Regions from separate parts of the Ruegeria sp. BB10 genome, predicted to be linked through region 3. Evidence: riboswitches for the same ligand, from Rfam matches in the RefSeq annotation. Region 3 holds a riboswitch; each other region holds the start of a gene.

Region 1 (7,351 bases), on a different contig from region 3:
GTCGCGGGCATAGTCCAGCGCTTTGGCGGTGCCCTTGAGATCAATCGCCATCACCACCTCACCGGCCGGGTTATAGACGGTCATGGTTTTGTTCTGCGCGATGGCGTTGACGAAACTGCGGTCGGTGAAGAACACTGTCGCGCCCGGCACATCACGCTGATTGAAGCCGATGGCAGTGGCATCAAAGCTTTTACCATCGAGTTCGAAGCGGATTGGGTAACTCTTACCCTGCTCAATATCGCCCCAGGCCTTGTTGTAGACGGCGAAATACCCGCGATTGTCCAGCGCGTCATAGCCGATACGCACCACCGAGAGATCCTGATAGATCGTCTGGATCAGACACCCGTTGCCAAGCGCGGGGTCCATCATGATGTTCCAGCCTTCGACAAAGCCTTTGTCGATGAGTTCCTGCGACCAAGCTGCAGTTGCGGTGAAGGCGGCGATTGTGAGGGCGAGAAGGCGGGTCATGTGTTGGCTCCGGCAGATAGATTTGTTTTGCTATAGTTAAAAACAGCTTACGGTGAAACAGGGTTGGAGTGTTGTGTAGCCAAAACACTTGAGGTGTGCCCAATTAGGCCAGCTAACGTACGACGCCAGTTTTCAGTGTCAAATTTGTCAATGTTTCCAAACTTGAAATACCAAACCGCCGCAGAGAAACAGCGATAAACATTCTCGGTGTTTCGGTTGAGTTCATTATGCACTGAAACAACGAGCTTTTGCTTCCAACAGTGAACCCCTGAATATAGCATTCTTCTGTATTGGTTGGTTGGCGCATCACTGTCTCTGCAATTTCCTCAGGAAGCCCCTCGAGAGTTGGTCGCGTCACTCTTTGATCGCTAATTGTATTTTGCCCGGAATAAAAAGAAACTTATATCTTCTAGGATTCCCCTGAGCTGAATTCTATTTCTTTGTTGCTGTCCAGTATTTCCAGAGTCATAGCGATTGAAAATATGCCAACAAGATCGCTTTCATTTTCAACATTAAGCCCAACGGAAAAGTCTCCGTATGAACTGTTGAAAAGTGGTCCAGATACCGCCTGAGTTATTGTTCCAATTTGAAAGAAAGCGGCCATAAATAGATTGCAGAGTTTCATGCTAAATCTGGGTTCTTTCGTGGAAAGTGAATGGTATAGATCGGAGAATGCCCTTCCCCTGTCGGCTTTTGCAAGGTCGAACTCTTATCCAGTTTTGTATGTGTCCCGGCGCGGAACAATTTGTCTTTGCGATTTCGGAAAGTGACTACAACTCTTTCCGCGCCCTCAATGCCGCCGTAATCGTCCCGTCATCTAGATAATCCAGCTCTCCGCCAATCGGCACGCCTTGGGCCAGCGAGGTCAGGCGGACCTGTCCCTCCAACTGATCGGCGATGTAGTGGGCGGTGGTCTGGCCGTCGACGGTGGCGTTCAGGGCGAGGATGATTTCGGTGATCCCCTCGGCTGTCACGCGGTCTTTGAGGCGGGGGATGCGCAGTTCGTCCGGCCCGACCCCGTCCAGCGCCGATAGCGTGCCGCCCAGAACGTGATAGCGGCCTTTGAATACGCCTGCGCGTTCCATTGCCCACAGGTCGGCCACGTCTTCGACCACGCACAGCTCTCCGGTCGCGCGGTCCTCGCTGTCGCAGATGTCACAGATATCGGTGGTGCCCACATTGCCGCAGTTCAGGCATTCGCGGGCGGTGATGGCAACCTGCTGCATAGCGTCCGACAGAGGCGTCAGCAGCAGGGCGCGTTTGCGGATCAGGTGCAACACCGCGCGGCGGGCCGAGCGGGGGCCGAGGCCCGGCAGCTTGGCCATCAGATCGATCAGGTTGTCAATATCGCTGTTCGAACTCACCGAGGGTGCTCCTGCAAATGGGCCGGGCAGGGGCGCCCGGCCGATGATCCGTCAGGAGGGTGTATCAGAACGGCAGCTTGATGTCTGCGGGCAGGCCCATGCTTTCGGTCAGCTTCGCCATTTCGGCCTGTGCGCGTTCAGTCGCTTTGGTTTGTGCGTCCTTGATGGCGGCCAGGATCAGGTCCTCGACCACTTCCTTGTCGTCGCCGTTAAAGATCGATGGGTCGATGTCCAGACCTTTCAGCTCACCTTTTGCGGTGGCGGTGGCCTTCACCAGTCCTGCACCGGATTCGCCAACGACCATCATGTTGTTCAGCTCTTCCTGCATGTCGGTCATCTTGGCCTGCAAGTCCTGCGCGGATTTCATCATCTTGGCCATGTCGCCCAGACCGCCGAGTCCTTTGAGCATCGGTATTCTCCTGTGTATCGCTTTGTCGCCTAAATACGGGCGGTACCCGTGTGGCACAAGGGGGTGGGGTTGCTCCCGCCCGTCGTCAGGGTCTTTGAAAGACCTTTCCTCCCGTTGGGCCCGGCAGCGCGGGCAAAGCCCGCGCTGCCGGGCCCAAGGCCGCTCAGAGCGATCGGCGTCAGCCGATTGCCCGTGGCGGGCGCGGGAGGATTTCGGGTGTGTGTGTTGAAGTGGCTCAGTCTTCCTCGAACGGGTCCCATTCGTCTTCGACCTCGGGCAGGGCTTCGGTTTCTACCTTGGCTGCGCGTTGCTCAGGCGTTTCGATGCTTTTGATCCGCGCCTTCGGGAACTGGGCCAGAACCGCCTGCACCAGCGGGTGTTCGCGGGCTTCTGCCTTCAGTGCTTCCTCAGCCGCGTTTTCCTTTTCATAGATCGTCTCGCCGCCGCCTTCGTTGACGACAGTGACTGCCCAGCGGTTACCGGTCCATCGCTGCAGGGCGGTCCCCAGACGTTGCGCCAACTGGGCCGAGGCACGCTGGGTCGGTTGGAATTCGATACGCCCGGGTTGATAGGCTGCAAGCCGCAAAGACCGCTTGACCTCATCCAGAAGCACGCCGTCCCGGTTTGCGCGGATTAGTTCGACCACATGATCGAAGGTCGGATAGCGTGCCAGGGCGGCCTGCACATCCTGCGCCAACGCCGCGCTGGGTGCGCCGCCGCCCCCACCATGGGCGGGAGCTGCATAAAAAGATGCCACCGGCGCTTGCGTCTGAACCGCGGCATGCGATGGCGCCGGTATCCCGCCACCGGGTCCGCCATTTGGCGGTGGGGGCGTGTCTTGCAGACGTTTGATCAACTCTTCCGGGCTGGGCAGGTCTGCCACATGGGTCAGCCGGATCACTGCCATTTCAGCTGCCATCATGGCATTCGGGGCCGCCGAGACCTCTTCCAGCGCTTTAAGCAACATCTGCCACATCCGGGTCAGGACGCGCATCGGCAGGGCTTCGGCCATTTGTTGACCACGCGCGCGCTCGTCCGGCGAAACGGTGGGATCATTGGCTGCGTCTGGCGTGATTTTAACCACAGAGACCCAATGGGTGATCTCGGCTAGATCGCGTAGCACGGCCAGCGGATCGGCTCCTTCGGCATATTGCCCGCCCAACTCGGTCAGCGCGCCTGCAGCGTCCCCGCGCAGGATCATGTCCATAAGGTCCAGTACCCGACCGCGATCAGCCAGGCCCAGCATCGCGCGGACCTGATCGGCGCTGGTTTCACCCGCACCGTGCGAGATCGCCTGATCCAGCAGCGAGGTCGCGTCCCGGGCCGAACCCTCGGCTGCACGGGTGATCAGCGCCAGCGCGTCATCCGCGATCTGAGCGTTTTCCGCCGCCGCAATCTTGCCGAGCAGACCGATCATGTCCTCGGGTTCGATCCGGCGCAGGTCGAACCGTTGGCAGCGCGACAGAACCGTCACTGGCACTTTACGAATCTCGGTGGTGGCAAAGATGAACTTCACATGCTCGGGCGGTTCTTCAAGCGTCTTGAGCAGCGCGTTGAACGCGCTGGTCGACAGCATGTGGACCTCGTCGATGATATAGATTTTGTAGCGCGCGCTGGCGGCGCGATAGCGGACACTGTCGATGATCTCGCGGATATCGTTCACACCAGTACGGCTGGCGGCGTCCATCTCCATCACGTCAACGTGGCGGCCTTCCATAATGGCCACGCAATGTTCGCATTGGCCGCAGGGCTCAGTCGTTGGCTTGCCTTCACCATCGGGGCCGATGCAGTTCATGCCCTTGGCTATGATCCGTGCCGTGGTGGTTTTGCCGGTGCCGCGAATGCCGGTCATGATGAAAGCCTGCGCGATCCGGTCGGCCTCGAACGCATTTTTCAGCGTGCGCACCATTGCGTCTTGACCGACGAGATCGGCAAAGGTTTCCGGGCGGTATTTGCGGGCAAGAACCTGATAGGCGGGGCTGGGCGTGTCGTTCATATCTGCTCTGTCGGATTCGGGTTCCGATGCAGCGTAGAGACCCCTGCCGCCCGCGTCCACAGCAGGCTTGGGTGAATTTCGGTTTGCAGCACAATTTGCACGCCTTAGAAGCGAGTATTAGGGAGGGTCCGTAGTGAGCCAGTTCGCACTTCATTCAGTTCAGATTGGAAACGGCACCGTTGCCTTGTCGCCCCTTCCGGGGCGCGGTGGCGGGTATACGCGGGACTTGGGAATGATCCGCGACTGGCAGCCGGATCTTGTGATCTCGATGACCACCGAGGTCGAAATACTGCAAGAGGGCGCAAGCGGGCTTGGCGAAGACCTGCACGCACTCAATATCGCATGGGTGCATCTGCCGGTTGCGGATTTCGGTACGCCGCCTCCTGAGGTTGACGCGGCGTGGGGCAGTGTCAGCCCTGCGGCGACTGATATCCTGTCCTGCGGGGGGCGGGTGCTGGTGCATTGCCGGGGCGGCTGTGGCCGGTCCGGGATGATCGTGCTGCGCCTTATGGTCGAGCATGGCGAAGACCCCGAGACAGCGTTGGCCCGTTTGCGGGCGGTGCGGTCCTGCGCCGTCGAGACCGACGGCCAAATGGAATGGGCAGCCCTTGGGCGGACGCGCGGCTAGATCAGAGCGCCACCTGCCGCTCTGCCTGTGCCACCGGGTTGGGCGGGATCGCTGTGACCTCAAGCATGGCGCAGGGGGGGGTGGTTAGCATGCCTGCGGGGCGCATGGTCACATCCTGGCCGAACATCATATCTGCGTAAGCATCCAGCGACTCGAGGGGCGCATCCTCGCTTGTTCCACAAAAGACCCGGATCAGGTCTTTTTGTGCGCGAAACCGTGCGCTGCATCCTTGCGTGCAATAAGCCAGCTCAGTGCTGCCGTCGAACTCAAAATCAGGCGTCGTCGCAGGAACGACCGCGTCCATCGCCTGCACGATCGCGCGCGCCATCTGTGCCAGCGCCGGACAGGTTTTTCCTGTGCGTTGGCAAACGGTTGCGGTAAATTGGTGTGTCTTTGTCTTCCAGATCATATTGCGCCCTCCGCGCGTGGAACGGGGGCATGGATCAGGTGTGGCAGCGTGCTGACGACCTGCCCGGACACCCCTTCCGAGTTTCGGTTTCTTGTTCGATGGCAGGTCTCCTGACTTGCGGGTCGTTGCGTTGCCGACCTTCCCAGCCTTGCGGCCAGTGGTGTTTCGGCATTGCTCACCGCTTACAGTTGCGGGGGCAGTCGCGGCCTTGGTTCGTTCCGGTATTCCGGGCAGAACCGCACCGTGTTCCCTTTTCATCCCGCCCCGGGGACCGGGGACGAGAACCATCACCCAATCGCTAGCGGGTAGGGGTGACCTGAGTCAAGCCGCCTTTTGGTGGGGCAAAGTGGACGCGTGGTCATGCGGAAACAGGATTGACTTAGGGTGGCAAAAGATGCCGTTTGGGGTGGTGAACTAATCGGTTCAGATTGAGGGCGCCATGCTGGATACCGCACAAGCTGTTTTAACCGAGGATTTTCAGTTTCCTTCTGGTTCGACCCAACTGTCGGCTCGGTTGTACCTGCCGGTGGCGGAATCTGGGATCGCAGTGGTGATCCACAGCGCCACCGGGGTGCCGCGCGACTATTATCAGCATTTCGCACGCTGGTTGGCTGCGGAACATGGCATTGCCTGTCTGACCTATGATTACAGCGATTTCGGTCATTCGCAGAGCAGGCCATTGAAGTCAGCTCAGGCCACGATGGCGGATTGGGCGCTGATCGACATGCCTGCGGCTCGGGCCGAGATGCGCAGGCGATACCCCGACGCGCAGCACTGGAGCATCGGCCATTCCGTCGGCGGTATGCTGGGGCCGATTCAACCCGATATTGATCAGATCGACCGTATGATCTGCGTCTGCGCCGGGCCGGTGACTGTGTCGGACCATCCCTGGCCTTATCGGGCGTTGGCTTTGCTGTTTTGGTACGGACACGCGCCCCTGGCCGTAAAAGCGCTGGGTTACCTGCCGGGCAAGGCACTAGGATTCGGATCGAACCTGCCTGCCAGCGTCTATTGGCAGTGGCGCCGCTGGTGTACTGCGCCGCGCAACTACCTGCCCGAAATCGGCGTGTCCTTGCCCGAGGCCCGCTGGGCACAGTCAGACACACCAGTGGATCTGTTCAGCTTTGAGGATGACGATCTGGTTCCAAAGAACGCGGTCTGGCGGCTGGCTGATCTGTACGGGCCCAACGCACGCCGCCATTTGTTGTCTCCGGCCGAGTTCGGACTGTCCGAGGTTGGCCATATCGGTGCCTTTGCCCGGCGCAATTCGGCTGTCTGGCCACGGTTGATTGCCTAGGCCTGTTCGCAACAATTCAATGTCGGAAGTTTAAGTGAGAGGTTGGACATCGACCCAAGCGGGGCTCGTTGTGGCTGCTTCCTTCCGGACCTGACCAGGTTGGCGAGGCGCTCGCCCGCGCCAACCTCTCGGGGTCTGATATAGGCAACGGGCGCAGGAAACACAACCCGTCAGAGCGTCAAACGGATCAGCAAAAAGCCCTCATCGTCTTCTCCGACGACGTGGGGGTCATATTCTTCAAGCTCGGCAATGTGGGTTTGTGCCTTCGGGCCGGTTCTTAATAGCGCAGTCGCGCCCTGCATCGAGGCAAAGCCAAAAGGATAGGGCGCATACTGCAAGGGATCTTGCGGCAGCGCGCCGGACAGATAGTCCTGCAAGACGCGCTGAACAGGCAGGTTCGGCAGCGCGATGGGCTCGGCCTGATCAACAAAGGGAAAGTGACCCCCGCCATTGGCACGGTAACTGTTCAGCGCGACGACGAACCGTTGATCGGCCGCCATCGGTTGACCGTCAAAGCGAATGTTGCGAATGCGCCGGTTGACGGGGTCGATCAAGTGACCGCCAGCGTCGAACCGAGCCGGCTGAGAGAGATCAAATTGATAAGTAAGTCCCTGTATAATATCAAAATTATGCCCCGCCCTGTTGATGTCGACCAATGTGGTCTGATGTCCCGGCGTAATCTGGTTGAACACGCCTGCAGACATCTCAAGCCAGTAGCTGATCTGCTCTCCGGTGACAACTGCCGCCTGCAGCTCATTGGGAAACGCATACATGTCGTTG
Region 2 (7,351 bases), on a different contig from region 3:
AGTTGCCCGAATGCTGCACCATAAAGTGTGCCCAGTTCACAAATGCCAGGTTGGAGCAGTGAGCCAACAGCGTTGGCTGGGCTGCCTTGCCATTCCAGAGGCAAAGCTTGTGCTGCGACCACGCGGGCCATGCGGCGATTGTCCGAGGTTTGGTTTTCGGCAAACCATTCAGCCAACGCGATAAGCTGGTCTATGGCTTCGACTTCTGAGACGGCGCGCCCCGTCTCGCATCCATCGGCGCGAAGGATCAGGCCCTCCGCGCCGGTCTCCAGCCGGATATCCGCAGAATCCGCGGCCATCAGACGGGCCGGGCCAGTGTCGATGGCAAAACCGAATTTCGCAGGCACGGCGGGCAGGTCTGCCAGTCGATGGATCAAAGATTGCGTCAGCCGCGCGGTCAGATCGCCCGTTTCGTAAAGCGGTGAAACCAGAATGTTGCGGCGTACTTCGATGCCCGACTCGGCGTCCAAAAGATCCAGCGCGGAAAGCTCAGAAAGCAACGATTGATGATCGGCCTCTTTCACGCCACGTAATTGCAGGTTGGCTCGGTTGGTCAGGTCGATGGTGCCATTGCCAAACCGCTCGGCCAACTCGCACAAGCCCAAAGCCTGCGTCGCATTCAGACGTGCCAACCGGGGGCGCACCCGCACCACCAGTCCGTCGCCCGACATCATCGGACGATGGGCGCCGGGGCACCAGCCCTGAACAACAGGTTTTGAGGTGGGGGCGCTCATCCCAACCCCTCCAGATCCGCGCGGATCGAGTTCCGGCGTGTGTTCCACAACCCCGCGTCAAGCAATGCGCGGAACCGGTCCTGCATGGCTTGATGTGCTTGCGGATTGGCCTCTTGCAGGAAGGCGTCAACCTCGGCGTCACCCAGCGTGGCACCGTGGTACAGATCGAACAGGTGCGGAGCGACTGTGCCGGACAGGTGGGCAAAAGACGCCATATGGTCCAGCGTCGCCGCGATCTCTGCGGCCCCGCGGAACCCGTGCCGTTGCATCCCTGCAATCCAGCCGGGATTGGCAGCGCGGGCATGAACCACGCGGCTGATTTCTTCGGACAGGGTACGAGCGCGGGGAGTGTCGGGGTTGGTATTGTCGAGGTGGTACAATTGCGCGCTGCCGCCGGTGACGGTCTTGGCAGCGGCAAACCCGGCCTCGTGCGTGGCATAGTCGTTGGCCAGCAGCAGGTCGGTCTCGGTCAGGTCCTGCAGGTGGACAAAGCTGTCGGCATTGGCGACGCGTTCGGTGATGCCGGTGACATCCTGCGCGATATGGTCGCCCTCCAACGCAAAAGAGCTTGCCTGCAGCCATGCTTCACCCGCCTGCGCGCGGGCTTCATCGGTATAGATTTCAGACAGATGCGTCATATTCACGCCATAGCTGCCGGGCGCGGGGCCAAAGACTCGCGCGGCAGGGGCTTGCCCGGCATAGGGGTTCCAATCCGGGGCTTCATCACGGTCAGACAAGGCACGGACGGCCTGACCGAACAGTGCCGAAAGCGTCGGGAACACGTCGCGGAACAGGCCCGATACGCGCAGGGTCACATCAAGGCGGGGGCGGCTGAGATCGGTGATCGGCAGCACTTCGATGCCTGACACTCGCTCGGACCCCTTGTCCCAGACTGGCTTGACGCCCAACAGGTGCAGCGCCATGGCGAATTCTTCGCCTGCCGTGCGCATGGTGGCCGAGCCCCACAGGTCGACGATCAGGCCCTTGGGATAATCACCTTCCTCTTGCAAATGCCGCCGCACCAGCTCTTCGGCCAGCTTCACGCCTTGGGTATAGGCGGCGCGGGTAGGAACCGAGCGCGGATCGGTGGTATAGAGGTTCCGACCGGTAGGCAGCACATCCGACCGCCCACGATAGGGTGAGCCGGACGGTCCGGCCTCGATGCGTTTTCCCGCCAGCGCGTCAAGCAGAGCCCTGCGTTCCGCACGGGCGGAAGGAGCGGGGTCGAAATTACCGGTGACCTCAGGCGTGCGACCAAAGATGTGCAACCCGTCACCGAACTGGCTTTCCTTGATATCGCAGACAAAGCGGTCGATGCGAGTGATTGCCTCGGCAGTGCAGGTGGCCTGATCCAGACCCAGATCGCTTTCCAACCCGATGGCCTGCGCCTCATCCCGGATATCTTCTTGCAGGCGGTCCCGGCGCTTGGGGTCCAGCCCGTCGGCGTTCGAAAACTCGTCCAGCAGGGATTCCAGCCGCACCATCCTGTCGGGCGTGCCGCTTTCCTTCATCGGGGGTGGGATATGACCCAACGTGACCGCCCCGATCCGGCGCTTGGCCTGCGCGGCCTCGCCGGGGTCATTGACGATGAAGGGGTAGATCACCGGCAGATCGCGGATCAGCGCCTCGGGCCAGCAATTCGCCGACAGGGCGACCGATTTGCCGGGCAGCCATTCCAGCGTGCCATGCGCGCCGATATGGATCAGCGCATCCGCGCCCAACCCTCTGCGCAGCCACAGATAAAAGGCCACATAGCCGTGGCGTGGGGTGCGTGAGAGGTCGTGGTAATCATCCTCGCGCAACTCGGGCGTGCCGCGTTCGGGTTGCAGCGCGATCAGGGCCTTGCCACGACGCAAAGCGGTGAAATTGAAAGCGCCGTCTGCTAATGCTGGATCATCCTCGGGCCGTCCCCAAACGGTTTCGAGGTCCCTGCGCAATTCATCCGGCAGATCGGCCAGCGCCGCCAGATAATCCGCAAGCGGCCACGATACCCTTGCATCCATAAGGGTTTCGGTAATGGGTTGGGCGGGGGCGGTGTCGTACCCTTCGCCCTGCAGATCGGCCAACATCGCCTCGGCTGAGGCCAGCGCGTCCAGCCCCACAGCATGGGCCATCTGCCAGTCCTTACCAGGGTAAGTGGACAGCACCAGCACCGGGGTTTGATTGGCCTTGGGCTTGTCATGCAAAGCTAGCCACCCGGTCACCCGGTCGATGATGGCCTCGATCCGTTCATCTTCGACCCGGTGGGCAAATCGCGAGTATTCCAGATGTGGGTCACGTTTCCCGGGTTCTTTGAATGAGGCGATGCCCGCCGAAATCCGCCCGTCTACCTCGGGCAACACCACATGCATGGCAAGGTCGGCGGGCGAGAGGCCACGTTCCGCCTCGGCCCAGGCCTTGCGACGTGCAGTTGACAAAGCGACCTGAAACACAGGGACATTAGCCGCGTCCAGCGGAGATGTGCCAGACGCGCCCTTGCCCGAGAATGAAGTGGCGTTGATGATGGCCGACGGCTGCATTGCTACGATGTTTCCGCGCAACCATTCGGCGGCGGTTGGGGCTTTCAACGACGGCGCGAACAGGCCCACAGCCTCGAACCCGCGCGCGCGTAGGTTACGGATCAGGGCCGCGACCGGGGCGGTGTCCGCAGAGGTCAGGTAAGCGCGGTAGAAACTCACGAGAATGCGTTTTGCATCGCCCGTGAACGCCTTTTCCACTGGGATCACGCCACGGTCAGGGCACCAGGCGCCGCACTCGGGGATGGTTTTGGCCCCCATCACAGGGCCTGCATAAAGCCCCGCCGCCAGCGCCATTTGTGCCAGCGCGGCCTGCGCTGCAACTTCGCCGCCGGTATCGCACAGATGCGCCAGCCGCCGCAGAGTTGACACGGGTAGGGTGGAAAAGTCGTCCAACCGCGTATCTTCGCGCCCATCCGCTGGCAGGACAGCCAGCGCGATGCCCTTGTCTTGCGCCAGCGCCAGAACCTGCTGCAGGCCATAGGACCAATAAGGCACGCCGCCGATCAGGCGGATCAGAATGCCTTTCGCACCTTCCAGAGTTTGTTCGACGTAGGTATCGACGGACAGAGGGTGTTTCAGCGCCGTCAGATTGGCCAACCGCATCGTGGGCATCCGCCCCTCAGCTCCGCCACCGCGATGCCAGCCTGCCGCGAAAGCTCCGAGGTCGCTGTCCGAAAAGGACAGCACCACCAGATCCGCCGGGCTTTGGCCCAGATCGGTCGGGGTCTCGGTTTCCTCGAGCCCGTGGCTTTCGCGGAAGACGACGTGCATGGCTTACTCGGCGGCCTCGGTCACACCCACGAGGATCTCGCGGATCGCGGCCTCTTTGATGTCGTCATGTTCGGCAATCACCACCAGACGCGAGCGGCGCTCTTCGCCGGGTTCCCATGGGCGGTCGTACTGATGTCGCACGCGTGCGCCAACCGCCTGCACCAACAAGCGCATCGGTTTGCCCTGGACAGCGGCGTAACCTTTGACCCGCAGGATGTTCAGCTCATTTGCCAAGCGTTCGATATTGGCAACCAGTGCTGCCGGATCGGTCTGTTCCGGCAACTCGACGATAATGCTTTCGAAATCGTCATGTTCATGATCGTGGTGACCGTCGTGATGCGAGGGGCGGGCATCCATGTCATCTTCGACCGCTGCCTCAAGGCCCAGAACAACGCGGACATCTACAGCCCCCTCCGCGACCTCAACGACGGGCAGGGGACGCGGAGCTTCGGCCGCGATGACCTCTTTGGCTTTGGCAACGCCTTCCGGGCCAGCCAGATCGGGCTTGGTCAGCAGGATGATGTCGGCGCAGGAAATTTGATCCTCGAAAACCTCGGACAGGGGTGTTTCGTGGTCGATCGAGTCATCGGCCAGGCGCTGGGCGTCCACAGCCTCGACATTCGGGGCGAAGCGACCGGCGGCGACAGCCTCGGCATCGGCCAGAGCGATCACGCCGTCCACGGTGATTTTCGAACGGATATCGGGCCAGTCAAAGGCTTTCAGCAGCGGCTTGGGCAGGGCCAAGCCCGAGGTTTCGATCAGGATGTGGTCAGGGCGCGGTTCCAGCGCCATTAGGGCTTCGATGGTCGGGATGAAATCATCGGCCACGGTGCAACAGATGCAACCATTGGCCAATTCCATGATGTTTTCTGCGGGGCAATCGGGAATGGCGCAGGACTTCAGGATATCGCCATCGACGCCAACATCGCCGAACTCATTGACGACAACGGCCAGACGCTTGCCCTGCGGGTTCTGCATTAGATGTTTGACCAGCGTGGTTTTGCCCGAGCCCAGAAAGCCGGTGATCACAGTGACGGGGAGTTTTTCGAGGTTGCTCATTTCAGGGCTCCAATCGGGGGAATGCGGGCCGCACAGTTTTTGCGGAAATGTTCGGGACGTTCGCGCCATTTGACCAGACCGTCTTCGGCGGCGAGATACTTGGAGACGCCTTCGACGATGGTGTCGACATGGTCGATTTCGTTCAGGTTTTCGTACACAAAGGTCCAGCGGGTCGGTCCGCCGCGCAGCACTATGGAACAACCCTGATCGCAATTTGACAGGCACTCGACCGGCTTCAGCACGATACCTTCGGGCAAATCTGCGTCTTCCAGTGCCTTGTGCAGCAGGGCACCTGGACGTTGCGCATCGTCTTCAATCGGCAGGCCACGCCGACAGGTCGTGCAGACCAGCAGCTCGACTGGTGCAGTCTCGGTCACGTCTCTCATCCCCCCAAATCCTCTTTGCAGGGGACGGGGTTTCATGCGGGCCACGTCTGCACATGGACCCGACACCGGATCACCCCGTCCGGTTTCAACTTCGGGCGCTGGCAGGTCTCCCGGCTTGCGGATGTCGGGGCGTTTGCCCCGGCAGATGTCCCGCCTTCCCGGCCTTGCGGGCCAGTGGCATTGGGCACCCTCTCCGGTCACGGTCGCGGGGGCGGCTGCGTTTGACGGTTGCCCGCTGACGCATTCCCTTTTCATCCATCCGAAGATGGACACCAACGCATGCGACATGCGGCACGGGCAGGGGGCTTGTCAAGCACGAGGCGCATGGTGAAATCGTTCAAACCAAAAAAGCGACCAGCCTGTGTCAATCTGCGGCATGCATGGACAGCCGTTCCCGCAGCCAGGCGCAAAACAACCCTGCCGCAGCGGTCGGTTGCGCAGAGCCTTGTGTACTGATCAGGTAATGCGACTGGGCAAAGGGAATCGCAGGGCCCGCAATTGCAATCGGCGCAGCCTGCCGGATCGCATTCCTGGCGAACCGTTCCAGAACCGTTGCATAGCCCGCCCCGGCCATCACAAGTTGCAGTGCTGCGACCGAGGTGTCCACAGAATGTCGGGGCGGCTGGTCCGGAAGCGAGAGCCCGTTGGCCTGAAAGTACCGCGCCCAGTTATCTTCGTATCCAAGGATATGAATCAGAGGGCCTTGCCACAGTACGTTCAGGGTCGCGGGCGAGTCCCCGGCCCGGCATACCGGTACCAGCTTTTCATCTGTCAGCTTTTCGGACTGAACGCCGGGCCAATCGCCATAACCCAGCCGGATTTCCACATCCACATCGCCGGGGGCCACGCTGTCATTCCAGATGTGCGAGACAAGGCGTACGGGGATCTCGGGGTGGCGAGCGGTAAAGTCGGGCAGTTCCGCCGCGACCCAATAGGTGGCCGTCGATATCGCCGCACGGATTGTCAGGGTCTGGCGCGAGGCAGGGCCGAACAGGCTGTTGGTGGACAGGGCGATGTCGCCAAGCGCACGCCGCAGAGTCAACGAATAAGACTGCCCCAGCTCAGTCAGTTCCAACCGGCGGGCATTCCGGGTGAACAACTTTTGCCCAAGCTCGGCCTCAAGCGACCGGATATGCAACGAGACCGCCGTCTGCGTCAGGCCCAGCTCTTTTGCTGTGGTGGTGAAATTCAGATGCCGCGCGGCGGTTTCAAAGCTGCGCAACCATGTGGGGTTTGGAAGGCGATCCATATATCACCAAATTATTTTGACCATAATTGGCATTATTAATCATTTTCGTTTCTAACAGACAACACTGATACTCGGCCCGAATACGACCGTCAGGAGGGAAACATGAAAGTCGGATTTATCGGTTTAGGAAATGTGGGCGGCAAACTGTCCGGCTCGCTTCTGCGCAACGGGATTGACCTGACGGTTCACGACCTTAACCCCGATTTGGTGGCCGAGTTTGTGGCCAAGGGAGCCGAAGCCGCGGAAAGCCCGACGCAGATGATGCGGGACTGCGATGCCGTTATAACCTGCCTGCCGTCCCCGGCGGCCTCGGACGCAGTGATGCAAGATATGCTGCCCGAGGTCGGGCCGGGCAAGATCTGGATGGAGATGTCGACCACCGACGAAGCCGAGGTTAAACGACTGGGCGCCATGGTGATCGAGCGTGGAGGTGCGGCGGTGGATTGCCCGGTTTCGGGCGGGTGCCACCGGGCGGCTACTGGCAATATCTCGATTTTCGCCGGATGTGATCGCGAAACCTTTGAGCGGATTCTGCCGTTTTTAACCACGATGGGGCGGCGCGTGCTGCACACGGGGGAGTTGGGCTCAGCCTCGGTCCTAAAAGTTCTGACCAACTATCTGGCGACCGCCAAC
Region 3 (7,351 bases):
TGGTTTCCGCTTTGAAGCTAAGTCTTATTGCGTCGTCAGCCGGGGTCAAATGTGAAAAAAGCACAGACTGCGACCTACGACACCGGCTGGGGCCTTCTGCAAAGTGCATTGGGGCAAGGCAAGCTTTTCCCAGCCCCAACATTTTACACGTATCAGTCGTTTTGTGCTTCTTAGACGAATAGGTTAGCGTCAAAAGGCGACCTACACGCCAGATTTAACCCGCGTCCACATGCGCGTCACGAAACGCTGCATCTCAGCGTCCCAAGGCATCTTCATATAGAGGTTCTTCATCCCTTCTTCAGACGGATAGAGGCCCGGATCATTCAAAATCGCTTCGTTCAGAAACTCTTGCGACGCAAGGTTTCCGTTTGCATACCAAACATAGTTTGAAATTGCGGCCGCGTTTTCTGGCTCCATCAGGAAGTTGATGAACTTATGGGCCAGTTCCGGATGAGGGGCATCCGCAGGGATCGCGATCTGGTCGAACCACATGCCCGAACCTTCTCGGAAAGCGCTATACTCAATTACAATCCCGTTTCCGGATTCGGCGGCCCGGCTTCGGGCTTGCAGGCCATCACCTGACCAGGCCATTGAAACGCACACTTCACCGGTCGCAAGGTCCGAGATATAGCCTGTCGAATTGAATTTCCTGACGTAAGGACGAACCGCGTTAAGAACCGGTTCAGCTTTGGCGATAACATCGAGATCGCGCGTATTCGGATCCTCTCCGATATAGGTCAGGGCAGCGGGGATAAGCTCGGACGGAGCATCCAGAAAATTCACGCCACAATCGGACAGCTTGGACACGTACTCCGGGTTAAACAGCAGCTCCATCGAATCCAGTGGGATATCGTCACCAAGCGCCTCGCGAACTTTTTCGACATTCACAGCAATGCCCGTTGAACCCCACATATAGTTAACTGAGTAGCTATTCTCCGGATCGAAGGTCGCGGTTCGTTGCTCGATAGCATCCCACAGGTTAACCGAGTTGGGCAACTGGGCTTTGTCGAGCCGTTGGAAGACACCGGCTTCTATCTGACGTTGCAAAAACGTGCCCGAGGGAAACACAACGTCATAACCAGACTTGCCTGCAAGCATTTTGGTTTCAAGCAAGTCATTGGAATCGAAGTTATCGTAGACGACTTCGACCCCCGTTTCGGTGGTGAATTTCTGCAGCAGAGACTCGTCGATATAGTCAGCCCAATTGTAAACATAGACCTTTTCCTCGGCGTACAGCGCGGTTGTGAAAAGCAAGGTCATCGACGCAGCCGTCAATATTGATTTCATTGTGTACTCCTAGGGCTTTGCAACATGTTCCCGGTGGGTTGTGAGAAACGCGGTCCACCCGTCTTATGGTCATGAGGCAGATCCAACAAGCCCGAAGTTTAAGCTGAGCCTTACCAAAGGACGTACCCCCACCCTAGTTGGTGCAACCCTTAAACAGCAGGAATGTTGCACCCATAGCGTCAAACGATGTGGTGAGAATGAAGAGAAACTTGCCGCGATACTTGATCAGGTATTACTTGCCTCTGACTTCGGAGATGGTTGTCTCGCCGAGACGGTCGACTAGGCTTTGCTCGATCTCCTTCATGATACTCGAAACGCGACGGTGCAACGCATGTTCCACTGAACATTTGGGGGCATGGTCTTCTCTGCCAGAGGCGATCAGACTTTCGTCCAACGCAAGATACACATCCGCCAGGGTTATGCTGTCTGGTTCGCGTGCTAGACTCCACCCTCCTGCGTGGCCTTTTTCCGAAGTTAACAGACCCGCGTCACGAAGCCGTCCCAAGACGCGGCGTACCACCACCGGGTTCGTCCCTGAATGCTCGGCGATATCCGCAGATGTACGCTTACGATTCGGATCTCCGGCCATGTGGCCGAGCGTGTGCAGGGCGAGGGATAGGCGGCTATTGCGCTTCATTTGTCGTTCTTCTCCAAACAGATATCACACGTAACAATAACTGTTGCATTCGTCTAGTAACTGCGTAAGTTACGTGACTCTCAAGGCACCATTCGGAGCAACCCATGTCAGATACCCGACTTCCTGTCACCGTCCTTTCCGGCTTCTTAGGGGCGGGCAAGACCACCCTTTTGAACCGAATCCTGAACAACCGCGAAGGGCGTCGGGTCGCGGTTATCGTCAACGATATGTCCGAGGTGAATATCGACGCCGATCTGGTACGGGCCGATACCGAACTCAGCCGGACGGATGAAACTCTGGTAGAAATGTCGAATGGCTGCATCTGTTGTACCCTTCGGGACGATCTTTTGGAGGAAGTCCGGCGCCTCGCTGCGGAAGGACGTTTTGACTACCTGCTTATTGAATCCACAGGCATTTCCGAACCATTGCCTGTGGCAGCAACTTTCGATTTCCGAGATGAAGCGGGCGACAGCTTGTCGGACGTGGCGCGGCTCGACACCATGGTAACGGTTGTCGATGCGGTGAACTTGCTGAACGATTTCTCGTCCCACGATTTCCTACGAGACCGAGGCGAAACGATGGGAGAGGAAGACGAGCGAACTCTGGTCCACTTGCTTACGGATCAAATAGAATTCTCTGATGTAGTGATCCTGAACAAGGTTGATGATGCGGGGTCAGAAAAAGTTGATGCGGCCCGCAAGATCATCCGCAGTCTGAATGCAGATGCCGAGATCATCGAGACCAACCATTCGGAAGTTGCCGCAGAAAAGATCCTGGACACCGGCCTGTTTAACTTCGAGCAAGCCCATGAACACCCGATGTGGGCAAAGGAACTGTACGGCTTTGCCGGCCATGTGCCTGAGACTGAGGAATACGGGGTTGCGTCATACGTTTACCGGGCGCGACTTCCGTTCGTTCCCGAACGCATTTTGGACGTTCTCAACGGTGATCTGCCAGGGGTGATCCGGGCCAAAGGCCACTTTTGGATTTCGACACGCCCGGACTGGGTGGCTGAATTTTCACTCGCCGGTGCATTGTCCAGCGTCAAACCACTCGGCACCTGGTGGGCATCAGTTCCCGAAGAGCGACGCCCCGCACATGACAGCGCCCGCGCCTATATGCAGGCCCACTGGCAAGAGCCGTGGGGCGACCGCCGTCAAGAGATCGTTTTCATCGGTGCCGGGATCGACTGGCAAAGTTTGAAGGCACGATTGGACAATTGCCTTATTCCAGCAGTTACGGCGTCAGGGCCCGACAATTTGCCGAACCTGCCGGACCCCTTCCCGATTTGGCGCCGGGCAGAGGATGCCGCATGAACTTCGTTAGAAAGCCCGTGAAAGACAAGGTCACCGGTGTGAACTTCGCAGATGATCCGGCGGCAATCCGCACTTTTGCACAGCCAAACTGTGCCGCTTTGATTTGGCGCCGGCGAACCCCGCCGGATATGCAAAGCTGGCTTGACCAACTTGATCCCAAGGCTTTGCCAAGTGGGCGAGTCATTCTTCCACCAAGCGCCGTTAAGACGACCGTGGGGCAACTCTGCGATATCTCCGGTATGCCTAACGGGACTGAAAGAGCGTGGCTTCAGGATGATATCACTTCTCTGGCCGACATGTTCTGCGAGCTGATGAACGCCAACTTCCTGCGGCTGCGGCTGGATGTTGTCACCACCAATGCTTGCCGTAAATTTCATACCGATGCTGTCACCGCCCGGTTGGTCTGCACCTATCGTGGCACTGGAACACAATACGGCACCTCGACTGATGGAAACGATCCCGCGCTTGTGTTTACCGTTCAGACCGGCGCTCCGATCCTGCTACGGGGAACACTCTGGCCCGAGCGACCATCGTCAGGGGTGGTGCATCGCTCGCCTCCAATCGAAGGTACCAGTGAATCCCGTCTCGTCTTGGTTTTGGACCCAGTGGAAAATCCGGAAACCGAAGCATGAGACGTAACCTCGGGCAATGCAGCTTGCGCCGCAAGCATCGATCAACCGATCCGATGGATGTGTTTGACGGCCTTCCAGCCCCGTTGCGACAGTGGTTGTCAGAAGCGGCGTTGCCATGGTCCCCGGTATCCGCACGCCGCATCTGGTCAAAATCGCGGGCCAAGGGGCTTTCATCAGAAGAAACGCTCGCGTCACTCAGCCAGGCCGAAGCCCGAACGCTCGCGCGTGACCGGCAATCGACTGTTTTCAAATTAAATTCTCAAACATGAGGAAAAAATTGCCACCTCTAACACAGTATGCTGTCGCGACCCATGCGACACTGGGTGCCGCACTTGCAGCGAAAACGCATGCGGCAGATTTCGAAACCCAGAGCGTTTGAGTTCCGATCGAAAAGTTGTTGTTTCAAATCGTGATTGACATGGCCCCCAGTCTAAGACAAGCAAGGGCCAGATGGTTCCCGATGGTACGCCCAAGGGATGAAAAGGGAATACGGTGCGGTTCGCCACTTTGGCGCCAAATCCGTGACTGCCCCCGCAACTGTAAGCGGTGAGCGACGCCAAAATCCACTGGCCATTGGGCCGGGAAGGATGGCCAAGCATCGACCCGCAAGTCAGGAGACCTGCCATCACATGTTCAACCAACCCGGGGCGGGGCGTCCTGGAAGGAGGCTTTGATGGCACGTCTGAAACGTGTGTACATGATCGGCACCTTCTGTCCGCGCTTGGCTTCAAGCGGAGCGGACAATGCCGGAAACACCTGACCATTTCCTTCTGATCTGCTCGACTTGTACCGGCGCATTGCCTGTTGATGTCATGCGCAATGCGTTGACCGGCAGGTTGCCGACCGGGTTCGCAGTGCGCACCGTTACCTGCATGGCGGGCTGCGCGCGACCAACGACCGTCGGATTTCAGGCCGCTGGCAAAGCTCAGTACCTGTTCGGCGATATTGAAACTGCAGAAGATGTCAACGCGCTGGCGGAATTCGCACATCAGTACCGCAACGTCGCAGACGGTTGGACCAACGCGACGGACCGGCCGCAACCACTATTTGCAAAAACCCTTTCTCGTTTGCCTCGAATTCAATTGGAGGAGCCATCATGACGACCTCATCTTTTCTGGTTGCGCGTGATCTCGAATATTATGCGCTCAATGGTGACGTTCTTCTGCAAGGCGTCTCGTTTGAATTGGCCGAGGGCGCGATACTGGCAATTGCCGGTCCGAATGGGGCGGGGAAAACCACGCTTTTAAACCTTCTGTGCGGGGCAGCTGAGCTTGTGCTGGGCCAGGTATTGGTCAAGAAACGCAGCCTGAAACATATGCCCGCCATGGAGCGCGCCCGCATGATCGCGGTTGTGGGTCAGCAAGAGCAGCCGGATGGCAGGCTGTTGTTGCGGGACTATGTTGCCATGGGCCAGATTCCGATCTGGGCCGACCGTTCGGCGAATGAACATGCCAGAGAACTGAACAGAATTCTTGAGCTGACCGACCTTGGCGCGCTGGCAGACAAGCGCATGGCGGTACTGTCCGGGGGCGAACGTCAACGCGCGCATATCGCCCGGGCACTGGCACAGAACCCATCGTTGTTGTTCCTGGATGAGCCAACCAACCATCTCGATCCGGATGCCAAGGGTCGGATGCTGTCTCTGGTCGCCGAACTCGGCATCACGGTTGTGATGATTGTCCATGATCTTGTCATGATCCCGGAATTTGCCACCCACGTGGCGCTGATGAAATCAACGCGGCTGACGGGATTTGGCCCCGTGGCCGAAGTGCTGACCCCCGAGCGGGTCCGCGATACTTTTGGCGTTGAATACCTGTGCTTTCACCACGAAGGCCGCGTGATTCCAGCGCTGGATATCCGAAAATCCACAATCTCAACCTAAACCGAGGAACCTTCCCCAATGAAACACATCTGGTCCGTGGCGCTGGTCACAGCCATGGCAGGCGGCGCGTCCGCCCACGAGGTCACCGTCGACAACTGCGGAGCGCCGCTGGTGTTCGAAACCCAGCCCGAGCGTCTGGTTGTGCATGACATGAACATGACCGATATGGCCTTCGCGTTGGGCCTGCAGGACAAGATCGTCGGTCTGACCGGCATCACCGGCTGGTACAAAACCAGCCCGGAATTCGACACCCTGCGCGGTGATATCCCCGAACTGGCACCGAAATACCCAACTGTCGAAAACCTTGTTGCCGTGGAACCCGACCTGTTCTTTGCTGGCTGGTATTACGGCATGAAGCCGGGCGGAGATGTGACTCCGGATACGCTGGAGCCCTTTGGTATCAAGACCATGATCCTGACCGAAAGCTGTGTGCATCTGGACAAGGATCGCCCCGAAGCCAGCATGGACCTGCTGTTCAATGACGTCCTGCGCCTGGGTCAGGTCATGCACGTTGAAGACAAGGCCGAGGCGCTGGTCACGGGCTGGAAAGACGAACTCTCAGTGATCGAAGCGCAGACTGCCGACCTGGCGAAACCCCGCGTTTTCTTGCTGGACGGCCCGGCGGACGCGCCATTCACCGCAGGTAAGTTCGCCATCCCCGATGCTATGATTGCTGCCGCGGGTGGTGAAAACGTGACCCACGACATGGAAACAAGCTGGGGTCGAACCTCGTGGGAGGCGGTCGCCGCCGCAAACCCGGAATTCCTTGTGCTGCTTGATTATCAGACAGGCAATGGCGCTGCGGACACGTTCAAATTTTTGCAGGAACATCCAGTGATGTCGCAGACTGAAGCCGTGAAAAACGAGCGCTGGATCGGTTTGCGGTACGAGGAATTGACCCCCGGACCGGCAAATATCGAAGCGATTTCGAAAATGGCTCAGGCCATGCATCCAGGCCTCAACTGATATGGGCCGACTGGGCCTGACACTTGTGCTGGGGGCGGCCGTATTGGCCGCCCTCTTACTGATGTCCACCATCTATGGCACCACATCCATCCCTGTCACGGACACGGTCACGGCTATACTGCTGGGAACGGGGCTGAGTGAAGGAGTGATGTCGCCGCTGCACCGGATCGTCTTTGACCTGCGCCTGCCGCGCGCCTTGTTCGCGGCCGTTATCGGGGCTGGTCTGGGCATTGTCGGTGTGGTTTTGCAAACCACAACGCGCAACGATTTGGCCGACCCGTTTTTGTTTGGCCTGTCCTCGGGCGCGGCGGCAGGTGCCGTGTTCGTCATCACAGTGACCGGGGATATTCTGGGCTTTTGGACCTTACCTCTGGCCGCGTTCTGCGGAGGACTTGTAGCGTCGGGTATCGTGCTGGCGCTGGTTCACGGGTTGCGCACCAGCGCACCCGAGAAACTGATATTGGCCGGTTTGGCCGTGTCCTTCTTGTTCTCTGCCATCACCAACTATTTGATCTTCGCAGGCGACAGCCGCGCCGCGCATTCGGTGATCTTCTGGATGCTGGGCGGTCTGGGCCTAGCCCGGTGGGAGACGTTCCCGCTGGTCTGCGCCGGATTGCTGCTTATTCTGGCC
Region 4 (7,351 bases), on a different contig from region 3:
CGCAGAGGGTTGAGTGGCCTGTGCCTTTCTCCGATGGCCTTCCGATGCTGGCCGGCTTTCGGGGCCGTCCGACTGTGGTTCTCGCCTCGGGCGATCCCTTCTGGTTTGGTGCAGGTTCAGTTATCGCGCGCAATTTCGAGGCTGGCGAATGGACTGCCCTGCCCGGCCAATCGACCTTTTCACTGGCCGCTGCGCGATTGGGCTGGCCGCTAGAGACCACGCTGACCTTCGGCCTGCACGCAGCCCCGCTGACCCGGTTGCGTCCTGATCTGGCACCGGGGGTACGCGCCATCCTGCTGTTGCGGGACGGCAAGGCGGTGGCGGAACTGGCGACCTACCTAACCCAAACTGGATTTCCCGACACCCGCCTGCATGTGATGGAGGCTCTGGGCGGCCCTCGAGAACGGGCGCGCAGTGTATCGCTGACCGAAGCGCTGCTGGGCGGATTCGACCACCCGGTCTGCGTCGGGCTTGAGGTTGCAGGCGAAGGCCGCGCCTTTCCAAAGGCGTCGGGCAAGCCGGACGAGATTTTTGAAACCGATGGCCAAATCACCAAGCGCCCCGTGCGGGCGTTAACTCTGTCGGCACTGGCGCCGCAGCGGGGCGAACACCTTTGGGATATCGGCGGCGGCACGGGTTCGATCAGCATCGAATGGCTGATGTGTGACCCGACCCTGACGGCCACAACCATCGAACCCCGCGCAGATCGCGCCGAACGCATTCGGCGCAACGCTGATACGCTGGGCCAGGACCGATTGAATGTTGTGCACGGCACTGCTCCGGGCTCACTGGGTGGTCTGACCTTGCCGGACGTGGTTTTCATCGGCGGTGGTCTCAGCACCGAACTGATGGAATGGCTGCAAGCCGCCCTACCCAAAGGCACAAGGCTGGTCGCCAACGCGGTGACGTTGGAAAGCGAAGCTTTGCTCGCGCAATGGCAAGACAAACTGGGCGGCGAGCTGTTGCGGATCGAACTGGCACAAGCCTCGGCACTTGGCCCCCGGCGCGGCTGGAAGTCCGCTTATCCGGTGGTGCAGTGGAGCGTCACCCTATGATCGTCGCGGGATTGGGATTCTCATCTACGGCCACGTTGGACAGCCTGCGCGCGGCCTTTGACCGGGCCAGCGACGGGCAGCGCGTGGATGCGCTGGCCACGGTGGCGGACAAAGACGGACATCCTGCGTTGATCGAATTCGCCTCGGCCATCGCACTGCCCTTGCATTTCGTCGCCCCTGCCGATCTGGCAGGGCAGCGCACGCTCACCTGCTCGAACCGCAGCCGCGCCACGTATGGCACCGGCAGCGTGGCCGAAGCATCCGCCCTTGCCGCTGCCGGATCCGGCGCTCGACTGACCTCACCCAGACAAATCTCAGACGACCGGCTGGCCACCTGCGCCATAGCCATCGGAGGACAAACATGACTGTTCATTTCATTGGCGCCGGACCGGGCGCTGCCGACCTGCTGACTCTGCGCGGACGTGATATCATCGCGTCTTGCCCGGTATGCCTTTACGCCGGGTCGCTGGTGCCCGAGGAAATCCTTGGTCACTGTCCCGAGGACGCAAAGATCATAAACACCGCGTCGATGGATCTGGATCAGATCATGGCCGAGATCGAGACCGCACATCAGGCTGGTCAGGATGTGGCGCGCCTGCATTCCGGCGACCTGTCGGTCTGGTCAGCGATGGGTGAACAAATCAGACGGCTGAAAGAGATGGGCATCCCGGTCAGCGTGACGCCGGGCGTGCCGTCCTTTGCTGCTGCGGCGGCTTCACTGGGAACCGAGCTGACCCTGCCTGGACTGGCACAATCCGTGGTGCTGACCCGGACGCCGGGCCGTGCATCCTCGATGCCCGAAGGTGAGACGCTGGAGAATTTTGCCCGCACTGGTGCGACTTTGGCCATTCACCTGTCGATCGGCAATCTGGACAAGGTGATTGCCGATCTGACCCCCGCCTATGGCGCGGACTGCCCGGTGGCCGTGGTGTATCGCGCCAGTTGGCCGGATGAGAGGATCATCCGCGCCACGCTGGACACCTTGAAAGAGGCGCTGGATGAAAGCATCTCGCGCACCGCATTGATCATGGTGGGCCCGGCGCTGGCAGGCGAAGGGTTCGATGAAAGCTGCCTGTATTCAAAGGATTACGACCGTCGCTATCGCCCCCAAAGCGCCGATAGCCCGTGGTCAAGCTGGAGCCACGGTGATGACTAACCCCCCGGGTCTTCTGATTTCTGCCCCGTCCTCGGGAACAGGTAAGACGACGGTCATGCTGGGCCTGTTGCGGGCCTTGGCCGAGGATGGGCTGACCGTGCAACCGTTCAAAAGCGGCCCGGACTATATCGACCCTGCCTTTCATAATGCTGCTGCCGGGCGCTCCTCGTTCAATTTGGACAGTTGGGCTATGGGTGACCCGTTGCTGAGTGCGATTTCGGCGCAGGCTGAGGGTGCGGATATCGTGGTCGCCGAGGGATCGATGGGGCTGTTTGACGGCGTCGCCAAGCCGGGCGAGCTGGGGCACGGGTCCAGCGCCGAAACCGCCCAGCGCATGGGCTGGCCTGTGGTGCTGGTGCTGGATGTGGGCGGTCAGGCGCAATCAGCGGCGGCAACTGCACTGGGGTTTCGGATGTACAACCCCGACCTGCCGTTTGCCGGTGTGATCCTGAACCGTTGCGCAAGCCCCCGGCACGAGCGTCTGACCCGTCTGGGTATGGAGCGCGCCGGTCTGCCGGTTCTGGGCGTTTTGCCCCGGCGCGGTGATCTGACCCTGCCGGAACGCCATCTGGGCCTGATACAGGCGGTCGAGCATCCTGATCTGGAAAGCGCAATTGTCGGCTATGCCGCGTTTCTGCGCGAACATGTGGATCTTGAGGCGTTCAAGGTGGCGGCTTCCTCAGGCCCCAATGGGCCATCGTCAGCCGCGCTACCGCGCCCTCCGGCGCAACGGATTGCGCTGGCCCGCGATGCCGCGTTTTCCTTTACCTATCCGCATTTGCTGGAAGGTTGGCGCGCGGCGGGTGCAGAAATTCTGCCGTTTTCACCTCTGGCGAACGAGGCACCTGCTGCCGATGCCGATCTGGTCTGGCTGCCCGGTGGCTATCCGGAATTGCATGCGGGCACACTGGCTGCCGCCGACACGTTCCAGACCGGACTGCGCAAACACGCTGAATCCAAACCCGTGCATGGAGAATGCGGTGGATACATGGCGCTGGGTCAGGCCTTGATCGACAAAGAGGGCGAGCGACATCAGATGGCAGGCCTGCTGCGGCTGGTGACCTCGTATGAAAAGCGCAAGTTCAATCTGGGGTATCGGCGCGCAGAATTGCTGGCCCCGATGCCCGGTTTTGCAGCCGACACGGCTCTGCGGGGGCATGAATTCCATTATTCTTCGATCGTAGAACAGCCGGACGCACCGCTGGCGCGGGTGTTTGATGCTGAAGGTGCTGAAGGGCCGCAAACAGGTTCGGTGCGCGGGAACGTCACCGGTACGTTCTTTCACCTGATCGCCGAGGCCTCGGCATGAGCGGTTTCGTATCCTTCATAGGTTCCGGCCCCGGCGATCCTGATCTTTTGACCCTGAAAGCAGTCGACCGGATGCAAAAAGCAGATGCGGTGCTGTTTGATGACCTCAGCAGCGGCCCGATCCTAAGTCATGCGCATGACGATGCAGATCTGGTGGGCGTGGGCAAACGGGCCGGGCGACCCTCACCCAAGCAGGATCACGTAAGCCGCCTGTTGGTGGATTACGCCAAGACCGGTGCTCGCGTGGTGCGATTGAAATCTGGTGATGGCGGGTTGTTCGGCAGACTGGAGGAAGAACTGGTTGCCCTGCGTGCGGCCGGGATCGAATATGAAATCATCCCTGGCATCCCCTCGGCGGTTGCGGCGGCGGCGGCAGCAGGAATACCCCTGACACGACGCCTGACTGCGCGGCGGGTGCAATTTGTCACTGGCCACGATGTCAGTGGTAAACTGCCCGAAGATCTGAACCTGCCCGCGCTGGCCGATCCGGATGCAACGACTGTGGTGTTCATGGGCAAACGGACCTTTCCCCTGTTGGTAAATGCGCTGCATGAGCATGGCCTGCCGCTGGAAACACCAGCCCTGATAGCCGAATCCGTATCGACTCCCGACCAGAGCCTGCACCGTGCAACAATTGGCGCGCTGTCGCAAAAGCTGGAGGCCGAGATCGGCACAGCCCCGGCGCTGATCCTGTATGGCCCGTTGGCAGAGTTCGACAATGTTTGAGTTGTCTCTAATCGGAATTGGCACTGGCAACCCGGATCACGTGACCTTGCAAGGGGCAAATGCCATCCGCGATGCAGACCTGATCCTGATCCCGCACAAGGGCGAGAACAAGGCTGATCTGGCCGGGTTGCGCGAAGAGATCATTGCAGCTGTGACTGACACTCCGCCGCAGATCGCCTATTTCGACATTCCCAAGCGTCGGGCCGATGATGGTTATCTGCGCGGGGTCGACGAATGGCATGATGCCATTGCAGTGCGCTGGCACGAGGCGATTGCGGCCCACCCGAATGCGCGACAAGTGGCGCTGCTGATCTGGGGCGACCCGTCGCTTTATGACAGCTCGTTGCGAATCGCGTCGCGGCTGGACCCTGAGCTCACGACACGGGTGATCCCAGGCATCACCGCGCTGCAGGCATTGACGGCCGCCCACGCCATCCCGATCAATGATCTGGGCGCGCCTTATGTTGTGACCACGGGACGGCGGATCAGGGATGAAGGCTGGCCGGCAAATGCCTCGAAAGTAGCAGTAATGCTGGATGGCGAGTGTTCGTTTCAAACCCTGGACATGGCCGATTATGACATCTGGTGGGGTGCCTATGTCGGCATGAAAGAGGAAATCCTGATCAAAGGCGCTTTGACCGATGTGGCGCAGGAGATTCTGGACACCCGCGCCAAGGCACGTGCCGATCATGGCTGGATCATGGATATCTATTTGCTGAAAAAGCGCGTGATCTGACCTAAAAGGTCGCAAATGACGATTGCACCAGCGGCACCATAGAGGCTAAATGAACGCGTCTGGTCCTGCCGGAGACATCCGGATGCTAAGAGGGAATGTGGTGCGACTGCCATGGCAGCCAAATCCACAGCCGCCCCCGCGACTGTAAGCGGAGAGCCCCTGTTCAACCAGCCACTCCTGTTCTCAGGGGGAAGGCGAACAGAGGCATCGACCCGCAAGCCAGGAGACCTGCCAGGCGACAATTGAAACACCGGCCGTCGGGTGCGGCGGCAAAGGAGAATAAAAGATGGCAACACAAACGCAAACAGCATCCGCCTCGCGCGCTGGTATCCTTCCGGTCATGTTCGCGGTGGTACTGGGTCTGGGTATCATCACCCTGACCGGTCACGTACAGGCCGCGGCGCTGCATGACGCAGCACACGACGTGCGCCACGCGACCGGCTTCCCCTGCCACTAAGTCCATGTTCAGTCGTATACTGACCAGCGCGTTGTTCGCTGGTGCTGCAGCGGGGCTGATAGCCGCCTTGCTGCAGTTGGTCTTTGTACAACCTGTTTTGCTGCACGCAGAGCTGTACGAATCCGGTGAGTTGGTGCACTTCGGGGCCGAGGCCGTTTCGGCGCATCCCGAATTGCCGGGCATGTTTTCGGAACTGACCCGCGACGCGCTGAGCGTCATTTTCACCATGCTGACCTATACCGGTTACGCGCTGCTGATGGTTGCCCTGATGTCCGTGGCCGAAGGCCAGGGCCACACGATTGATGGCCGCACCGGCGTGCTGTGGGGTCTGGCTGGGTTCATCGCCTTTCATCTAGCGCCTGGCTTTACCCTGGCACCAGAGGTGCCTGGTGTAGCGGCGGCTGACGTCTATGCCCGACAGGTCTGGTGGTTTGCCACTGTTGGTGCCGCGCTTGTTGCGCTGTGGTTGATTGCGTTTGGCGGCAACCTGATCAGCTATGTGATCGCAGCAGCCCTGTTGCTGGCACCCCATCTGATCGGTGCGCCCGAACCGGATGTGTTCACCGGCCCCGTCCCGACCGAGATCGGCGCTCTGTTTGCCGCTCGCGCCTTTGGCATCGGTCTGGTGGCCTGGGTTCTGGTCGGTGCCTTTGCCGGGTATTTCTGGCAAAGCGAAGGCAAACGCGTCGAAGCAGCGGCCTGATCCTCTCATATAATGACGCGCCGGGTTCTGCCCGGCGCGTTTCTTTTTGCCCTAAAGGAAAGAAAAAATGGCACGCTCACTTGCCCTTTTTGCAATCGGCCTTGTGTTCGGTGGTGGTGCTGGTTTTGTGCTGGCGGCAGCCAATGGCGTCACGTTTGACGGCCACGATCATGGCGATCCGTCCCATCACGGCGGCGCGCATGCCGAAGCGATGGCCCATGACCATTCGACCACGGTAAACCTGCCCGCAGGGGCGGACGCCCCCAGCGTTGCAATCGCGCTGACCCAGGACCCGATGGCCGGGTGGAACCTGCACGTCATGCCGCAGAATTTCCGGTTTGCCCCAGAAAACGCGTCAACAGCCGACGTAGACGGCGAAGGCCACGCGCATGTTTACATCAATGGCGAGAAACTGGCCCGGCTCTACGGCAACTGGATACACATCCCCGACCTTCCGAAGGGAGAGGTCGAGGTTTCGGTTTCGCTGAACGCAAACAGCCACAGCGCACTGACGGTCGACAACGTACCGGTCAGCGCTGCCGTGACCGTTCAGGTCGATTAAAGCGCCGGTATCCGCGCGCGCAAACACATCCGAAGTCGCCCGCAGGGTCGGGCGTCTTCGATCCAACCTGCGGGACTGTCCAAATAGGCTTTGCAGGTCGCGACGATGTCTTCGGCATCGGTAACGATATCGACCCCCGAAAACACGTAAGACGCCCGTCCTGCGGCCTGCAATGCCAATGCGGTCGGCTCAGCGCAGCCACTGAAACAGGCGTGATCCGAGATGACGACCCGGCCATTCAGCCCTGCACGCACCAGCGCGTCATCCACGGCCTGCCTCTCGGCCACTCGGTCACGCGTTCCCGCACAACTGCTGCAAATCAATAGGCGTATCGGGTCCACGTGTGGCCTCGTGTTTGATGGTTTGCATGTTTCTGCGGCTTTCTAGACGTCGGCGCAATCCTGAATACGCACGGAAATGTGCGTGCGCGGAACTCGGATTTCTGGCATCACTCAGACAGTCACATTGAACGAGGCACCGTCATGCGCACGCTTTTGGGTTTGCTCTGTCTTCTCGCCCTGCCTGTCCGGGCCGAGGAACCATTGTCGGGTTGGGCAGTGTATCCAACCGTCAAAAGCTATGAAGAACTGGTCGCGGATACGAAGGCTGCGGTGAAGGAAAACGGGTTGATCGTGGTCACGCAGGCTG

The links. Region 3 has a riboswitch for cobalamin ahead of ACR3EP_RS20235 (DUF1636 family protein). Riboswitches for the same ligand answer to the same signal wherever they lie in the genome.
Region 1: another riboswitch for cobalamin. It lies ahead of ACR3EP_RS12325 (hypothetical protein); the one in region 3 lies ahead of ACR3EP_RS20235 (DUF1636 family protein).
Region 2: another riboswitch for cobalamin. It lies ahead of ACR3EP_RS07985 (DUF1636 family protein); the one in region 3 lies ahead of ACR3EP_RS20235 (DUF1636 family protein).
Region 4: another riboswitch for cobalamin. It lies ahead of ACR3EP_RS08055 (CbtB domain-containing protein); the one in region 3 lies ahead of ACR3EP_RS20235 (DUF1636 family protein).

The regions. Positions count from the first base shown of each region.
Region 1 covers NZ_JBQFIW010000001.1:2,380,758-2,388,108, reverse strand. Annotated here, with positions in the region: gene ACR3EP_RS12350 (hypothetical protein) at 1-468, opposite strand, end outside; gene recR (recombination mediator RecR) at 1,239-1,832, opposite strand; gene ACR3EP_RS12340 (YbaB/EbfC family nucleoid-associated protein) at 1,897-2,241, opposite strand; gene ACR3EP_RS12335 (DNA polymerase III subunit gamma/tau) at 2,477-4,237, opposite strand; gene ACR3EP_RS12330 (protein-tyrosine phosphatase family protein) at 4,371-4,865, shown strand; gene ACR3EP_RS12325 (hypothetical protein) at 4,867-5,274, opposite strand; cobalamin riboswitch at 5,358-5,578, opposite strand; gene ACR3EP_RS12320 (alpha/beta hydrolase family protein) at 5,714-6,571, shown strand; RNA gene ffs (signal recognition particle sRNA small type) at 6,604-6,702, opposite strand; gene ACR3EP_RS12310 (bifunctional 2',3'-cyclic-nucleotide 2'-phosphodiesterase/3'-nucleotidase) at 6,742-7,351, opposite strand, start outside.
Region 2 covers NZ_JBQFIW010000001.1:1,570,003-1,577,353, reverse strand. Annotated here, with positions in the region: gene ACR3EP_RS08000 (cobalamin biosynthesis protein CobG) at 1-734, opposite strand, end outside; gene cobN (cobaltochelatase subunit CobN) at 731-4,024, opposite strand; gene cobW (cobalamin biosynthesis protein CobW) at 4,028-5,083, opposite strand; gene ACR3EP_RS07985 (DUF1636 family protein) at 5,080-5,469, opposite strand; cobalamin riboswitch at 5,553-5,761, opposite strand; gene ACR3EP_RS07980 (LysR substrate-binding domain-containing protein) at 5,834-6,718, opposite strand; gene ACR3EP_RS07975 (NAD(P)-dependent oxidoreductase) at 6,821-7,351, shown strand, end outside.
Region 3 covers NZ_JBQFIW010000002.1:265,767-273,117, forward strand. Annotated here, with positions in the region: gene ACR3EP_RS20210 (polyamine ABC transporter substrate-binding protein) at 202-1,287, opposite strand; gene ACR3EP_RS20215 (RrF2 family transcriptional regulator) at 1,520-1,924, opposite strand; gene ACR3EP_RS20220 (GTP-binding protein) at 2,029-3,240, shown strand; gene ACR3EP_RS20225 (DUF1826 domain-containing protein) at 3,258-3,872, shown strand; gene ACR3EP_RS20230 (DUF6525 family protein) at 3,869-4,141, shown strand; cobalamin riboswitch at 4,307-4,513, shown strand; gene ACR3EP_RS20235 (DUF1636 family protein) at 4,616-4,972, shown strand; gene ACR3EP_RS20240 (ABC transporter ATP-binding protein) at 4,969-5,754, shown strand; gene ACR3EP_RS20245 (ABC transporter substrate-binding protein) at 5,773-6,720, shown strand; gene ACR3EP_RS20250 (FecCD family ABC transporter permease) at 6,722-7,351, shown strand, end outside.
Region 4 covers NZ_JBQFIW010000001.1:1,580,728-1,588,078, forward strand. Annotated here, with positions in the region: gene cbiE (precorrin-6y C5,15-methyltransferase (decarboxylating) subunit CbiE) at 1-1,055, shown strand, start outside; gene ACR3EP_RS08030 (cobalamin biosynthesis protein) at 1,052-1,420, shown strand; gene cobM (precorrin-4 C(11)-methyltransferase) at 1,417-2,211, shown strand; gene ACR3EP_RS08040 (cobyrinic acid a,c-diamide synthase CobB) at 2,204-3,520, shown strand; gene cobA (uroporphyrinogen-III C-methyltransferase) at 3,517-4,245, shown strand; gene cobF (precorrin-6A synthase (deacetylating)) at 4,238-4,981, shown strand; cobalamin riboswitch at 5,025-5,231, shown strand; gene ACR3EP_RS08055 (CbtB domain-containing protein) at 5,268-5,438, shown strand; gene ACR3EP_RS08060 (CbtA family protein) at 5,443-6,141, shown strand; gene ACR3EP_RS08065 (hypothetical protein) at 6,209-6,703, shown strand; gene ACR3EP_RS08070 (DUF1636 family protein) at 6,700-7,044, opposite strand; gene ACR3EP_RS08075 (DUF302 domain-containing protein) at 7,186-7,351, shown strand, end outside.